2 regions of the Gordonia sp. NB41Y genome follow, and region 2 is predicted to be linked to the other one. Evidence: riboswitches for the same ligand, from Rfam matches in the RefSeq annotation. Region 2 holds a riboswitch; the other holds the start of a gene.
What was found. Region 2 has a riboswitch for cyclic di-AMP ahead of Q9K23_RS23140 (C40 family peptidase). Riboswitches for the same ligand answer to the same signal wherever they lie in the genome.
Positions count from the first base shown of each region.

Region 1: another riboswitch for cyclic di-AMP. It lies ahead of Q9K23_RS18560 (transglycosylase family protein); the one in region 2 lies ahead of Q9K23_RS23140 (C40 family peptidase).

Region 1 is NZ_CP132196.1:4,276,055-4,284,173, reverse strand. Features, by position in the region: gene Q9K23_RS18595 (MFS transporter) at 217-2,070, shown strand; gene Q9K23_RS18590 (DUF2771 family protein) at 2,077-2,616, shown strand; gene Q9K23_RS18585 (cold-shock protein) at 2,682-3,107, opposite strand; gene Q9K23_RS18580 (hypothetical protein) at 3,368-3,577, shown strand; gene Q9K23_RS18575 (flavin reductase family protein) at 3,574-4,119, shown strand; gene moaA (GTP 3',8-cyclase MoaA) at 4,116-5,234, shown strand; gene Q9K23_RS18565 (MoaD/ThiS family protein) at 5,240-5,488, shown strand; cyclic di-AMP (ydaO/yuaA leader) riboswitch at 5,716-5,919, shown strand; gene Q9K23_RS18560 (transglycosylase family protein) at 5,928-6,566, shown strand; gene Q9K23_RS18555 (molybdenum cofactor biosynthesis protein MoaE) at 6,690-7,142, opposite strand; gene Q9K23_RS18550 (molybdenum cofactor synthesis domain-containing protein) at 7,139-7,621, opposite strand; gene moaC (cyclic pyranopterin monophosphate synthase MoaC) at 7,618-8,061, opposite strand; gene Q9K23_RS18540 (hypothetical protein) at 8,113-8,119, opposite strand, start outside.
Region 2 is NZ_CP132196.1:5,289,018-5,297,136, forward strand. Features, by position in the region: gene Q9K23_RS23110 (heme-copper oxidase subunit III) at 1-545, opposite strand, end outside; gene Q9K23_RS23115 (hypothetical protein) at 716-1,252, shown strand; gene trpD (anthranilate phosphoribosyltransferase) at 1,278-2,345, shown strand; gene Q9K23_RS23125 (Lrp/AsnC ligand binding domain-containing protein) at 2,452-2,730, opposite strand; gene Q9K23_RS23130 (DEDD exonuclease domain-containing protein) at 2,735-4,507, opposite strand; gene Q9K23_RS23135 (hypothetical protein) at 4,682-4,945, opposite strand; cyclic di-AMP (ydaO/yuaA leader) riboswitch at 5,113-5,287, shown strand; gene Q9K23_RS23140 (C40 family peptidase) at 5,305-5,892, shown strand; gene Q9K23_RS23145 (NlpC/P60 family protein) at 6,046-7,125, shown strand; gene Q9K23_RS23150 (hypothetical protein) at 7,137-8,119, shown strand, end outside.

The sequences.
Region 1 (8,119 bases), 1.0 Mb from region 2:
TGCAACATCGCCGGATCCGCGTGCACACGTGGTGCCGGGTGCTTCCGGCCGGTGCCGGGCGATCCACCGGAGGTCTGCCGCGGGAGGCGGTGCGTGCGACACATCGCCGAGCACCTCATCCGCCACGCCTGTCGCCGGATAGGGAACAATTGACGCGTGACCGGATGGAAGCCGCAGGACCGCGCCGACACACACGCCGGGGCCACCGACCCCCGTGTGGGCGGGCGTACCCGGCGCAACCCGGTCGACCATCCGGGTACCGCGAACTATCCGGCCGACGGCCGTCGCCGCCGGCCGCAGCCGGGTCGTGATCCGGGTACAGGCCGCGGTTCGGGCGGCAACAATCCTCCCGGCGGCAACCGTGGCGACGCCTATCTGCCGCCGCGGACGCACAATCCGCATCTGCCGCCCCTCGACGACCCGTCGGCACCGCCGCGATCGTCGGACACCCAGGCCCTGCCCACCGACCCCGACCAGCCGAAGCTGCCCAAGAAGATCACCGTCGCCCGCGTGGCGGCGATGCGGTCGAGGCAGCTCACCGCCGCGGGCATCGGCAAGATCCACCAGGCCGCGACCGCCGACGGCGCCGACCAGTCGGGTCTGACCGCACTGACCCTGCCGGTGATCGCGAACTTCACCGTCGACGCCGCGATGGCCGTCGCCCTGGCCAACACGCTGTTCTTCTCGGCGGCCACCGCCGAATCGAAGGTGAGCGTGGCCCTGTACCTGGCGTTGACGATCGCCCCGTTCGCGCTGATCGCCCCGCTGATCGGTCCGCTCCTCGACCGGCTGCAGCACGGGCGGCGGGTGGCGATGGCGGTCACCTTCGGCACCCGCGTGGTGCTGGCCCTGCTGATCATGGCGAATGTCACGTGGGATGCCGCCGCACAGCAACTCAACTACGACCCGTGGGTGCTCTACCCGTGCGCGCTGGGTCTGATGGTGCTGTCCAAATCGTTCGGCGTGCTCAAGTCGGCGGTCACCCCTCGGGTGGTGCCGCCGTCCATCGACCTGCCCCGGGTGAACTCCCGACTGACCACATTCGGCCTGATCGGGGGCACCATCCTCGGCGGCGCGGTGGCCGCGGTGTTCGAGCTGTTGCTGGCCAAGGTGCTGCCCTTCCACCTGCCGGGTGCGATGGTGTGGCTGGCGATCGTGGCCGCCGTCGGCGCCTACCTGTGCATGCGGATCCCGTCGTGGGTGGAGGTCACCGAGGGTGAGGTGCCCACCACCCTCACCTACCACGGTCCGACGACCGCCGAGCCGCCACGCACCGGCCGAGAGGGACGTGAAGGACGCGGCGGTGTGCGGGACGGCGCGAAGGTGCTGGCCGCGACGATGCGCCGGCCGCTGGGACGCCGGGTCGTCGCAGGCCTGTGGGGCAACGGGACCATCCGCATCCTCACCGGGTTCCTGACCCTCTACATCGCCTTCTACGCCAAGGCCCAGGAGGGTGTGCACTCGGACTGGAAGCAGCTGGCGATGCTGGGTGTGGTCGGTGCGGCCGCCGGTATCGGCAACATGATCGGCAACGGCGTCGGCACCCGGCTGGAGCTGAAGAACCCGCAGAAGATCGTCCTCTACTCGACCACCGCATGTTTCGTGTTCGCCGTTCTGACGGCCGTGTTCGGCAACATGCTGATGGCCACGCTCACCGCGCTCGTCGCCTCCGGGACCAGCGCGATCGGCAAGGTGTGCCTCGACTCGTCCATCCAGGACGACCTGCCGGAGGAGTCGCGGGCGTCGGCGTTCGGCCGGTCGGAGACCGTCCTGCAGCTGTGCTGGGTGACCGGCGCGGCACTCGGCGTGCTGCTGCCCACCACACTGTGGATCGGATTCGCCGTGGTCGCGGCGTTCCTCGGGGTCGGCCTGACCCAGACCGTGCTGACCGTCCGCGGACACTCACTGATCCCCGGCCTCGGTGGGCATCGCCCCGACCAGACCGCCCCCACCACCCCGTTCGCGGCGGCACCGACCACCCACTACAGCCATCCGACGACGCGGCACGAACCGCCGCGGCGTCGACCCGGACCGGGCGACGAGCCCACCAAGCGGATGGGATATCACTAGACCGTGATGAGTTCCGGTGAGAAGAAGGCCGTCGCGATCATCGCGCTGGTCGCGATCGTGGTGGTTGCCGTCGTGGGCAGTGCGGTCGGTGTGCTCGTGGCCACCGCCCACTCCGACGACGAGGACGGCGCCTACCTGCACCTGGCGGTCGGCGACCAGCTGCACACCGTCGAACCCGTGCGCTGGTGCGATGTGTTCCTCACCGAGTGCACACCGCCGCCGAACCAGCCGCAGCGGGAGACACCGCACGTCCCGGTCCCGACCGGCACGTCGGTGCTGCTGTCGGTGCCGTCGGTGATCGCGTCGGGTCCCTGGAGCCTGACCGCGCTGTATGCGACGCCGAAGGGCCTCTACGAGGATTCCCGCATCCTGCAGTCCGGCACGACCTTCACGGTGAAGCTGGAATCAGAGCCCGATCGGGTGCTGGTCGGCATCACCGTGATCGTGCCGTCCGCGGTGGTCAACGCCGACGGCACGATCGACACCGCACGCGGCGCCCTGGCCGTGCAGACCGCGCCGGTCGGGTTCGCCGTCCCGGCGATCTGACCCGCACGCGGATCGTCCTGCCGGGAGATCCGGGCAGGACGATCCGGGTGATCGGGGTGGGGCGATCAGTGATCGAGTTCGCGGGCGACCGCGCGCACAACCTCGGAGATCCGCTGCGCGGTCTTGCGATCCGGGTAGCGGCCCTGACGCAGGTCGGGCTGCACCTTGTTCTCGAGCAGGGTGATCAGGTCGGCGACCATGCCGTGCAGTTCGTCCGGGCTGTGCCGCTTGACGTCCTTGCGGGCGGCTTCCCGGGCGGCCTCACGGGCGTTCTTGGCCATGCTGGGTGCCGGCTCGAGCACGCTCACGCGCAGCGCCTGCGGCCCCCGGCGACCGGCGGCCATGTCGAACTCCACTCGCTGCCCCGGCTTGAGGGCCGCGATGCCCTCGGGAAGGGCCGACGCACGGACGTACACGTCCTCGCCGCCCTCTTGAGCGAGAAAACCGAAGCCCTTGTCGGCGTCGTACCACTTCACCTTGCCCGTCGGCACTGTGCTCACCCTCACTGAAAATCGGTCGGTCACAACAAAAAAGGCGCCCGGTCCCACACAGAACGATGAGCAACAGGCGCCTGGTCGTCACCATCCTAGCCAACCGTCCCGCACCGGGTCACACCCATTACCGTCCACCGAACGCCCCTCGCACCCGTGCCGGTGTGGGCGAGCGGTTCCGGTACCCCTGCACTGCCACGGTCCACAGGAGGTGCCCGGGTGTTCTACCGTGGATGACATGGAGTTCTACCGTGGGTGATATGGAGAAGAAGCGATCATCGCGGCTGTTGCCGGTGGCGATCGTGGTGTTCGTGATCGGCCTGATCGCGCTCATCGCACTGTTCGTGATGCCGGCTGTCGCCGACGGCGAGACGGCACCGACCGCGGTCTATCTGCTGGCACTGTGCGCCCCGCTCGGATTCCTGCTGGCCATCGCCGCGGCCCTGCGCACCGGACGCCGGACACGGTGACCGCCCCGCCCGGCGAGTTCTCCGCGGTCACCGACCCCGGGGCCTTGAAGCAGGCCTTCGGCTGCTTCCCGTCGGGAGTCGTCGCCGTCTGCAGCGATGTGGGCGGCCCCCACGACCCGCAACCGATCGGGATGGCGGCCAGTTCGTTCACCTCGGTGTCGATGGACCCGCCGCTGGTCAGCGTGTGCGTCCAGAACACCTCCACCACCTGGCCGCGGCTGCGGGCGTCACGGGCGCTGGGCGTCAGCGTGTTCTCCGCCGACCAGTCCGAGCTGTGCCGGCAGATGGCCGGACCCGCCGAGCACCGGTTCGACGGGATCGACCCGTTCGGTCCGGACGCCGGAACGCGGACCGGCGTCGACGACGGCGCACTGTTCGTCCCGCAGGCCGCCGCACATCTGTTGTGCACCGTCGCCCAGGAGGTCCCGGCCGGCGATCACGTCGTGGTGCTGCTCCGGATCGAGGCATTGCGCTCGGATCCGGACATCGAACCCCTGGTCTTCCACGCCAGCAGCTTCCGCGCCCTCGAGGCCCGACGATGACCACCGTCCATCTGGGCCTGCCCCTCCCCTCCCGCACAGCCGATCCCTGCCTGCCCGGTCTGTGCGCACCCGACACCACGCCTGCGGGCCCGGACAACCGGCTGTGGGACACCCATGGCCGGGTCGCGACCGATCTGCGCGTGTCGGTGACCGACCGCTGCAACCTGCGCTGCCGCTACTGCATGCCCGCCGAGGGTCTGGACTGGCTGCCCGGCGACGACCTGCTGACCACCGACGAGTTCATCCGTGTGCTGACCGTCGCGGTCCGCGACCTCGGGGTGCGTGCGATCCGCTTCACCGGCGGCGAGCCACTGCTGCGCCGCGATCTCGAAGAGATCGTGGCCGCGGTGACCGGGCTCGACGAACGCCCCGACATCGCGATGACCACCAACGGGCTGGGCCTGACGCGACGTATCGGCGGACTCGTCGACGCCGGGCTGACGCGGGTGAACATCTCGCTCGACACCGTCGATGCCGCCCGGTTCGCCGAGATCACCCGCCGCGACCGGCTCGGCGACGTACTCGACGGACTGGCCGCCGCGCGGGCCGCCGGCCTGCACCCGGTGAAGGTCAACGCCGTCCTCCCGGACCGGTCGGATCTGTCCCGCCTGCCCGACCTGCTCCGGTTCTGCCTGGACCACGGCTATCAACTGCGGGTGATCGAGCAGATGCCGCTCGACGCCGGCCACGACTGGGACCGGGCGTCGATGGTGACCGCCGACGAGATCCTGGCCACCCTGCAGGCCGGCTTCGACCTGCGGCCCGATCCGACGCCACGGGGGGCCGACCCGGCCCAGACCTGGCTGGTCGACGGGTACACCGAGCCCCACGGCGGACCGGCCCGGGTCGGCGTCATCGCGTCGGTCACCCGCCCGTTCTGCGGGGACTGCGACCGCACCCGCCTGACCGCCGACGGCGCCCTGCGCAACTGTCTGTTCGCGACGTCGGAGACGTCGCTGCTGCCCGCACTGCGCGGCGGGCCGCTGTCGGTGGACACCGACGCCGCCATCGCGCGGCTGTGGCGCGGCAATGCCTGGGCGAAGGGCCCCGGCCACGCGGTCAACTCCGCCGGTTTCCACCAGCCGGACCGGCCGATGTCGGCGATCGGCGGCTGAGTCGGATGCAGGTGACCGTCCGGTTCTTCGCTGCCGCGCGCGCCGCGGCCGGTGTCGACGAGACCGTCGTCGACGTCGCCGACTCGATCACCCTCGGTGAGTTGGAACACACTCTGGCCGACGGGAATCCGGAACTCGCACGGGTCCTCGAACGGTGCTCGTATCTCCGCGACGAGACCGCCCTGTGCGACCGCACCCGCCGCCTGGCACCGGTGCGGGTGCTCGACGTCCTCCCGCCGTTTGCCGGCGGATGACCCGCAACCGTCCTGTGACCTTTCTCACATAACGGCCCGGTAACGGGATGGACACGAGACGACCATCATGCCTGTGAACTGCGGTGACACTGAAATGGGGCCGAAAGTCCCGTTCGGACACTCGAAATGGGTTGCGGGATGGGGCGTGAATCCTCCGCTCGAACGACGTAGGGTTCGTGTCGACCTACTTCGGAAGGTCACAGCCAGACCAACACATCCATAACGTTCCACCGGGCGCGCCGAGCCTCGTTCCACCGGTGGGATGACGAGAAACATCTGGGAACGAGGACGGGGGACCCACCTTCCCATCCGGGAACCGGACGTCGACCGACGTCCTTGGGGTTAAGTCCGCGGCCACACCGGCCATAGCGACCGAGCACCTCTCGCTCGAACCCGACAGCTGACTTCGCAGGCGCGTGGAGAGAGGGAACGAACACCTATGTCCGGACGTCACCGCAAGCCGACGACCTCGACCACCACCAAGACCTTCGCCAAGGTCGCGCTGACCGGCGCCGTCCTCGGCGGTGGCGCCGCCCTGCTGGGCACGGGCTCCGCCCAGGCCGCCACCGACGCCGAGTGGAACCAGGTCGCGCAGTGTGAGTCGGGCGGCAACTGGGCCATCAACACCGGCAACGGCTACCAGGGCGGGCTGCAGTTCAGCCCGAGCACCTGGGCCGGGCACGGCGGCGGCGAGTTCGCCCCGACCGCCAACCAGGCCACCCGCGAGCAGCAGATCGTCGTCGCCGAGCGAGTGCTGGCGTCGCAGGGCAAGGGCGCCTGGCCGAGCTGTGGTGGCCCGCTGTCGGGTCCCACCCCGCGCACCGCCCCCGCCGACACCACCCCGCTGCGCAAGGCCGCGCCGACCCCGGCGCCGTCCACCCCGCAGCAGCCCGCCACCGGTCTCGAGCAGACCCCGGATGCCACCAGCACCCAGGAAGCCCTCGATCAGCTCGGTGAGGCCGGCGTCAGCCCCGAGGTCCAGGGACTGCTGAAGGCCGCCCAGAGCAGCGGCTACCAGCTCACCCCGGACCAGCTGCGCCTGTTCAACGACAACAAGGGCCTGATCCCGCTCCCCTGAGCGACCCAGACGAAGGGCCCCGCACGATGCATCACGCCGTGCGGGGCCCTTTTCCAATTCCGGGGTGAGTCAGGCGGAGCCGACCCATTCGTCACGTCAGGCGGAGCCGACCCATTCGTCACGTCAGGCGGAGCCGACCCATTCGTCTCTGCCGTCGTCGAAGAACTGGTGTTTCCACACCGGTATCCGGGCCTTGACCTCGTCGACCATCCGCGCGCAGGTCTCGAATGCCGGTCCACGGTGATCGGCGGCCACGGCGACGACGAAGGCCACGTCGCCGATCCGCAGGTCGCCGACGCGGTGGGATACGGCCACCGCGCGCACGCCCTGTGCCGATGCCGCGACCTCGGCGACCACCTCGGCCAGCACGGCCGGGGCGCTCGGGTGTGCCGAGTACGACAGCAGGGTGACGCCACGGCCACCGTCGTGATCGCGGACCGCGCCGACGAACCCGACGACGGCCCCCGCGGCCCCACCCGCGGCACGGGTGACGAGGTCCTCGTGCTCGGCGAGGGTGATCGGTTCGGTGGCGAGTGCGGTGTGGACGACCTGTACCGCGGACGGTTCCGGGATCATGGGTGGTCACCGCCGCGGATCTGGTCGAGGGTGTGGTCGAGGACCGTGCCGAGCACCGTCAGCCCGTCGCGCACCCCGCCGGTGGAACCGGGCAGATTGACCACGAGGGTGGTGCCGATGATGCCTGCGGTTCCGCGGGACAGGATCGATGTGGGGACGTCGGGGAGTCCGGATCGTCGGATCGCATCGGCCAGGCCGGGGATCTCGATGTCGAGCAGTGTCCGGGTCTGCTCGGGGGTGCGATCGGTGGGTGAGAGGCCGGTTCCGCCGGAGGTGACGATCAGGTCGACGCCCGCGTAGACGCCGGCGCGGATGGCCGCTCCGACGGGGTCACCGTCGGCGACCACGTCCACCTCGTCGACGGCGAAGTCGCGGGAGGCGAGCCAGTCGACGATGATCGGGCCGGATCGGTCCTGGTAGATCCCGCTGCTCGCCCTGGTCGACGCCACGATCACCCGCGCCGAACGCGAGGGTGTCACCGATCCGGGTCCTCGTCGCGAATCCAGTGGCCCGATCGGCCGCCGGACTTCTCCAGGAGCCGGACGCCGTCCATGCTGGCGCGCCGGTCGACCGCCTTGACCATGTCGTGCAGGGTGAGCCCGGCCACCGACACGGCGGTGAGTGCCTCCATCTCGACGCCGGTCTGACCGGCGGTGGTGACCGTCGCGGTCACGTCGATGCTGTCGGTGCCGACCTCGAAGTCGACGTCGACCGATGCCAGCGACAGCTGATGGCACAGCGGGATGAGCGCATCGGTGCGCTTGGCGGCCATGATCCCGGCGATGCGGGCCGTGGCCAGCACGTCTCCCTTGGGCAGGGAGGCGGAGGTGAGCAGTTCGATCACCCGTGCGGTGGTCCGGAAGGTGCCCGAGGCGACCGCCCGACGCCGGGTGACCGACTTGTCACCGACATCGACCATCCGGGCGGTGCCCGAGTCGTCGATGTGTGACAGCGATTCGCCGGTCACGGCTCAGCTG
Region 2 (8,119 bases):
ACGATGGCGGCGGTTGCCTGGGCTGGGGTGAACTTGGAGAGCTTGGTACGGATCAGCAGGTAGATGAAGGCCACCAGACCGCCGATCACGTGCATACCGTGGAAGCCGGTCGCCATGTAGAACACCGAGCCGTACGCACTCGACGAGAGCGTGGTGCCCTCGTGCACCAGGTGGTAGTACTCGTACCCCTGGCCGGCGACGAAGAAGGCGCCCATCAGGAAGGTCAGGACGTACCACCGTCGCAGACCGAAGACGTCGCCGCGCTCGGCGGCGAACACACCCATCTGGCACGTGACCGACGACAGGATCAGAACCGTGGTCACGGGGATGGCGAGGGCGAGATTGAGCTCGGTGGGCTCCGGCGGCCAGCCGTCCACAGGGTTGGCATTGGCACGCGCGACGAAATACATCGCAAACAGGCCTGCGAAGAACATGAGCTCACTGGACAGCCACACAATCGTGCCGACACTCACCATATTTGGGCGGTTCAGTGAGTGCACGCGCGCAGTGATGGCTGTTCCCGAGGTACCTACAGCGCTAGTCACAGGTTGAAGTATGACGGTTCGTAGTACGCGGTGACCACTTGGGTCCGAGATTGGTGGGAACTTTTTCTCTTCCCGCTGGTCGCAGGCCATCGCGAGGGCCGGTCGGCGTGTCCCGAACAGCGCCCTGCCCCGATCGAGACGGCCCCTCGTTCTCATGGTTGGCTCAGGGAATGGCGCTATCGGGAGACGGATCGGGCAGCGGGGAGCAGATGTCGGGTCCGCGTGACCTCAACGGCCGGCCGGTGTCGAGGACACGGTGGCAGCGGATGACGGCGCGGCTGGGCCGTGCCGGTGAGGAAGGACTGGCCACCGACGACCCGGAGCTGGTGACCATCGTCGGCTCGCTGGACGACGCGGTGTCGAGTGCGACCCTGCTGTCGGAGTCGGCGTGGGAACCGGAACAGCAGGTGGTGCTGCGGCATCTGCTGATGTTGCCGACGACCCGGGTGGCCGAGGCGGTCGCGGTGGCCGGTCTCGACGGCTATGCCGCGATGGATGTCTCCGACACCGACCGGGACTGGGCGGCGACCGCACCGATGTTCAGTGGACCGGCCCCGGCCCAGTCCGAACTCGTCGTCCTCGGGCGGGTGCAGCTGATCGACGCGATGCACCTGTCACAGGAGCGTTCGCGGATGGCGAGCCTGGGTTCCCGGCACGGCGGGGTGGCGCTGGGCTGGCAGGTGTGGCAGCGCGCGTCCTCGAGCTGACGACCCGGCCATTAAGGTGCTTGGTGTGAGCAACGCGCAGACGTATACGTGGCCGCAGATCCTCGGCCGGGTCACCGATGGCATCGACCTGACGGTCGAGGAGGCCACCTGGGCGATGAACGAGATCATGACCGACAGCGCGACCGGGGCCCAGATCGCCGCGTTCGGTGTCGGCGTGAAGATGAAGGGCGCCGCACCTGCGGAGTTGCGCGGTCTCGCCGCGGCCATGCTCGACCATGCCGTCCCGGTCGCGGTGTCGCGTCCGGCGGTGGATGTGGTCGGCACCGGCGGCGATCGGTCGCACACGGTCAACATCTCGACGATGACGTCGGTGGTGATCGCCTCGGTCGGTGTGGCCGTGGTCAAGCACGGCAACCGTGCGGCGTCGTCGAAGAGCGGTGGCGCCGATGTGCTCGAGGCGCTGGGTGTGGAGATCGGGCTCGGTGCCGAGGCCGTGGCCCGGTGCGTCGACGAGGTGGGCATCGGATTCTGCTTCGCCCCGGTGTTCCACCCGGCATTCCGGTTCACCGGCCCGCCGCGCAAGCAGATCGGCATCCCGACCGTGTTCAACGTGCTCGGACCGCTGACCAATCCGGCCCGGCCCGCACGCGGCCTGATCGGGTGTGCCTTCCCCGACCTCGCCCCGGTACTCGCGCGGACCTTCGCCGAGCGGGGATCGTCGGTGCTGGTGGTGCGCGGCGACGACGGCCTCGACGAGCTCACCACCACCGCGACGTCGACGGTGTGGCAGGTCGTCGACGGTCAGGTCGTCGAGCTGACCCTCGATCCGCGCGAGCTGGGCATCGAGTTGGTCGAGCTGTCGGCACTGCAGGGTGGCGATGCGACGGTGAACGCCGTGATCGCCCGCGAACTGTTCGCCGGGACCACCGGGCCGGTGTGCGATGCCGTGCTGCTGAACGCGGCCGGCGCGATCGTGTCGGCGGAGATGACCGCGCCGTTCGACGATGCGGGTCTGGTCGCGGCGATGGCCGAGGCCAAGGACCGGGCCGCACAGGCCATCGACTCCGGTGCGGCCACTGCGCTGCTGGAGCGGTGGGCGGCCCTCACCCAGGAACTGGGCGCGCAGTCCTGACCGGGGTCTGCACCCCCGTCGCCGCACTCCTCCCTATATAAGGAGAAACAGATGTGCCCGGGTCGCCGACGCGGCCCGGGCACAGTGCTGTCTGGAGTGCGGTCGTTCAGGCCTCCCCGATCGAGAACCCGCCCTCGACCTCGGAGCTGGAGTAGCTGCGGAATGCGATGTGGGTGGCGGTGCGGGAGACACCGGGCAGCCGGTTGATCCGGCCGGTCACCACGTTCGCGATCTCCTCGTGGTCGCGGACCCGGACCTTGGCGATCAGGTCGACGTCGCCGGCACACGAGTACACCTCGGTCACGCCGGGGATGTCGGCGACGGCCTGCGCGGTCTCCGGGATCTGGTGGACGTCGGCGTGGATCAGGACGATGGCGGTGATCATGGCCTCAGCCTAGTCGGGCGTGCTCGCGTGCCCGGCGTGCCGCGTCGGACCAGTGGGCCCAGGCACACGCCGACCCGGCGGGCACCGCGAACGGGTCGGTGGTCGCGACGATCCGGCCGCCCGGTTCGGTGACCCACCGATAGAGAAGGCCGGTCTCCTCGGCCGGTGCGCCGGCCAGGGGGCCGTCGCCGGGGATCACCGTCTCCGCGCAGGCCCGCAGCGCCTCGACGACGGGCATCGGGGCCACCCCGCGGCGGGCGGTGCCGGCCGCGGCCAGCCGGCCGTGCCGGATCACCGCGAACTCCCAGCCGCCGGCACCGTCGGGGCGGGCCACGACGATCTCGGCGATCGCGGCCAGCGCCGCGAGCCGCTGACACCGGGCCAGTGCGTCGATGCACGCGGCGAGCCGGTCGCGGTGGCGTGCGGCGGTCTCGAACATGTGCGCCTCGGTGTAGTGGTCGAGTTGTCCGACGAGGGGGTCCATCAGATCGTTGCGCCGACCGCGGAGCAGATCGTGGGCGGCGGTCACCCGCGGCAGGTACTCGGTGAGGGTCTGCGGGGTGGCCGCTGCGGCGGCACAGCCCCCGACCTCGTCGCCGCCGTCGGCGGCGGTACGACACCAGTGGTGGGTCGCCGAGGCCGGCAACCGGTGCCGGCAGGTGCGCAGACCGGCGGCCGCCGAGATCAGGTCGGCGATCTCGGTGGCGCGCGTGCGGTTGGCGATCGGTCCCACGGCGTCGTCGGTGGCGGTGCGCGTGACCCGCAGGCGGGGGAAGCGTTCGGCGGTCAGCTCGATCCACCAGCCGCGGTGCGGCTGTCGGGAGCGCCGGTTGTAGGCGGGTGCGTGGGCTGCGATCAGCCGGAGCTCGCGGACGGCGGCCTCGAGCGGATGGGCGCACTCGACGTGGTCGACGCGGACCGCCAGCCGCACCATCTCGCCCATGCGTCGCCGGGGGTCGCCGCCGGTGAAATAGGACAGCACCCGGCGTCGCAGATCGCTCGCGGTACCGACATAGAGGACCTCCGACGCGGGGCCGCGGAAGAGATAGACGCCGGGGCGGTTCGGCAGGTGCTGCGCCAGATGCCGTTTCGCGCGGAGTTCGGGGTCCGAGCGGGGGAGGTAGGCGGTCAGGTCGCCGTAGGTCCGCACGCCCTGGTTGCCGATGCGCTCGAGCAGGTGGTGGAGCACCTCGACGGTGGCGCGGGCGTCGTCGAGCGCGCGGTGGGTGGGGCGGGTGGACACCCCGAACAGATCGGCCAGGGCGCCGAGCTTGACCGTGGGTGCCTCGTCGCGGGCCAGGACGCGGCGGGCCAGCCGCACCGTGCACAGGCTGGTGGGGAACGGGAAGTCCTGATGGAGCCGGGTGGCGGTGTGCCGGAGGAAGCCCATGTCGAAGCGGGCGTTGTGCGCCACCAGGATCGAACCGCGCGCGAACTCGACGAAGGACGGGAACACCTCGTCGATCCGCGGGGCGTCGTAGACCATCGCCTCGGTGATCCCGGTGAGCGAGACGATCTGCGGAGGGATCGCGCGGCCCGGGTCGACCAGGGTGGCGAACTCGCCGAGGACCTCGCCGCCCCGGATCTTGACCGCACCGATCTCGGTGATGCGGTCGTTCGCCGGATCGCTGCCGGTGGTCTCGAGGTCCACCACGACCATCGTCGTGTCGAACAGGGCGACTTCGCCGAACGCATCGCCCGCGGCTGCGTCACCCCACGCGTCGGACTCCGACGCGTCGAGATCGGTGAACGAGAGTTGATCGGCGTCTACCAGCACACCGCGAACAGTAGTTCGAGCCACCGACAGGGACTTGTGGGGCCGGTGTGACAGGAGGGGGATTCGCCGATGTGTTCGGTTTTGTCGGTGGTCGTTCCTACTGTGACGGGTGACGGCGGTCGACGAGGATCGTCGCCGTCCCGGAGCCCCGGGACGGTCCCGGTTGGCCGGTTTTCACCCGCCCGACACCGAAATGAGATGGAGATCACAGATGTACATCGAGTGCAGCAACTGTCCAGCTCGTCGGCACGCCTGCGACGGATGCATGATGAACGTCCTCTTCGGGCCTGTGAGCAGCGAAGACGGGGGTGTGGCCGGGCCTGCCGATGCGGCCTTCGACGAGTCGATGGCCGACGCCGAGATCCGTTCGGCCATCGATGTATTCACATCGGCTTCAATGGCGACCAGGTCGGCTGCACGATCGGCAATGGGGACCATCGGCCCTGCTAGCAGGGCCGGAGCCGGGCCTGTCCTGAAGATTCTCCGCGCGGGATGATTTCGGGCGCGGCGACGCCTCCGTGTCCCCCAGTGGACAGACCCGCATCCTTTTTCGTAACCTTTCCGAGACCTTCGCGGAGCGTCCTGCTTCACCAAGAAGTAGTCCACGAAGATCACCGCTCAATCGCCCGCATGGGCGAACCGGGGAACCACAGTTTTCGGAGCGATCCGAATTGGGGTGAATCGCGCTCTGGACACCGATCACGGTGACCAGATCCGTGTAGGGCCATTCTTCCGGCCCGAACCCGACAGCTAACTCGGTAGGCGGTAGAGGGAGAAACAAAAGGAGAAGTCTTTTCGTGGGCAAACACCGTCTGGAACAGCCGAGTCGCGGTGGCAGCGTCGCCAAGAAGGCGATGATCGCGGGATCGCTGACCGTCGGATCGCTCGCCGTCGCCGCGGGCCCGGCTCTTGCCGCCCCGGCGCCCAGCGCGACCATCGAGATCCCGAATCTCGGTAAGTTCACGCTGCCGGGTGTCGATCAGAAGCAGGTTCCGAACCAGTTCCGTCCGGGCAGCCTCCCGGGCCTGGTGACGCCGACCCTGACCGCCGGTGAGAAGGCCGTGAAGGCCGCCGAGAGCAAGATCGGTTCGCCCTACAGCTACGGTGCCGCGGGCCCCAACGCCTTCGACTGTTCGGGCCTCGTCTACTGGTCCTACCAGCAGGCCGGTAGGACCATCCCGCGCGACAGCTACGGACAGCTCGGTGGCGGACGTGCGGTGTCCTACTCGGATGCGCGTCCCGGCGACGTCCTGATCTTCAACGGTGGCGGCCATGCCGGCATCTACATCGGCAACGGCCAGTTCATCCATGCGTCCACCTACGGCGTTCCGGTCAAGAAGGCCGCCGTCAACGAGTGGTCGCTCGTCGGAGTTCGGCGGTACTGATCCGCGATCGACGACGACGTGTGAACATGGATCGGGCGGATCGCGGTACTCGCGGTTCGCCCGAACCCGTACTCCGGGTGGATCGTTCGAGATCGACCGGAGACGATGTTCGGAACCTGGGGGATCCGGCGTGATGACGACCGGCAAGGAAGTGTGGTGACGCCCGTGGAAGCGGGAAAGGCGATCGTGGGGAAGCGGTCGGGACGGTTGGCGCTGGGTACGGCGCTGTGTGCACTGACGGTGGCCGTCGCACCACCGTTGGGATTTGTCCACGCGCCCGAGGCGGCGGCTGCCCCGGTGCAGACCGCCGATCAACTCCTCGCGCGCTACCAGAAGCTCAGCCAGCAGGCCGAACAATCGGCCGAGGCGATGCACAATGCGCAGATCGAGTACGACAAACAGCGCCGCATCGTCGCCGACTCCAAGCGTGCCTCGGCCGACGCCCAGCAGTCGCTGACCGCGTCCGAGAAGTCGCTGGCCACCCTGCAGCAGCGATTCGATGCCGTGGTCCGAGCCAGTTACATGGGCCGGCGCACCAACGACATGTACGCCGTGCTCACCAGTGACTCGCCGCAGACCCTGCTCGACCAGATGTCCGGGCTCGAGCTCGTCGCCCGCCGGTCGGCGGCGGACCTGAACGAACTGAAGACCGTGCGCGCGCAGACCGTCGCCAAGCGGACCGCCGCCGATGAGGCCGCCGCCCGGGCGACGCAGGCCGTCTCCGATGCCGAACGCGTCCGTGGTGATCTGCAGAAGCAGCGCGCCGAGTTGCAGTTGCAGGCCGCGCAGATCCGGGTGATCTATTCCTCGATGACCGGCAAACAGCTTGCCGCACTGGCCGGCCCGAAGTTCGACTTCGATCCGCGGGCGGTCCCCAGGGGCACCGCGCCGGCACTCGTCGCGGTGCAGGCCGCACTCACCCGGATCGGTGACCCCTACGTGTGGGGTGCCACCGGCCCGGACTCGTTCGACTGCTCCGGCCTGATGGTCTGGGCGTTCAAGCAGGCGGGCAAGACCCTGCCCCGCTCGAGCGAGGCGCAGAACGCCGCCGGCACCCCGGTCGACCGCAACAACCTGCAGCCCGGCGACCTGATCATCTACTACCCGGATGCCCATCACGTCGGCATGTACGTCGGCGAAGGCTACGTGATCCACGCATCCACCTTCGGTGTCCCGGTCAAGGTCGTCCCGCTCGACGACGCCGGACCCTTCAGCGCCGCACGGCGTTACTGAAGCGTCCCGCGTTGCGCGTCGAGCGATCCCGCGCGGCGGTGACCGTGGTCACCCTCGCGGTGACCCTGGCCGTCGGGCTGACGGCATGCGGTGACACCACGGGTTCCGGTGGTGCGCCATCCGGTTCGGCCCGGTCCGGATCCGGTTCGGCCGCCCCGACCGCGACGAACGTCTACCTCCAGCAGCGCGCCCAAGGGGTGCAGGCGCTGCTGGACCGGCTGTCGCACGTCCTCGTCGAGGGCCGCGAGGGTGCCCTCGACGTCCTGATCGACGAGGCTGCGAGCCCGGCGTTCCGGACATCGGTGCAGACCGCCTGGGCCGACCTGTCGTCGGCGGCCCCGGCGCCCGAGCGGGCAGCCCGCCTGCGGATGCGCACCCTGCGCTATCAGCTCGCTCCCACCGAGGAGGCCGAGACCCTGGTACCCGCAGCGGTCCAGGAACGTCTCGACGCGCAGGGCAGCACCGACTCCTGGGTCGCCCCGGTCGAGATGCACTTCGCCCTCGGTGGCGCGCGGACGCCCGGGATCGACGAGGAGGAGGTGGTGATCGCCTCCCAGGTGGTCGTCGCCCGCTACCCCGACACCACCGGTACCGGCGACTCCTGGCGACTCGTCGGTGATGCCTCCCTCGTCGGCGAACCATCTCCGCCACAACAGATCTGGTCGTTCCCCGGGCTTGCGGTGCAGGATGTGCCGACCGCCGGCGGTACCTCGGTGATCGCCTCCTACCCGGACACCGCGGCGCTGGATCGCCGGGTCGCGGGACTGCTGCCCGGTGCGGTCGACGCGGTGAGTGCCTTCTGGGGCGACGACTGGGCACGCCGGGCAATCGTGGTGACCACCGCCACCGACGAGCAGTTCGCCGGACTCGCCGGGGCCGGTCACGGTGTGGACGGTGCCGCCGCGGCCACCGTCTACGCCCGGGTCGACGTCTCCCAGCACGTCGCCACCGGCCAGCGCGTGATCCTCACCCCGCAGGCGGCCGACCTCGCCGC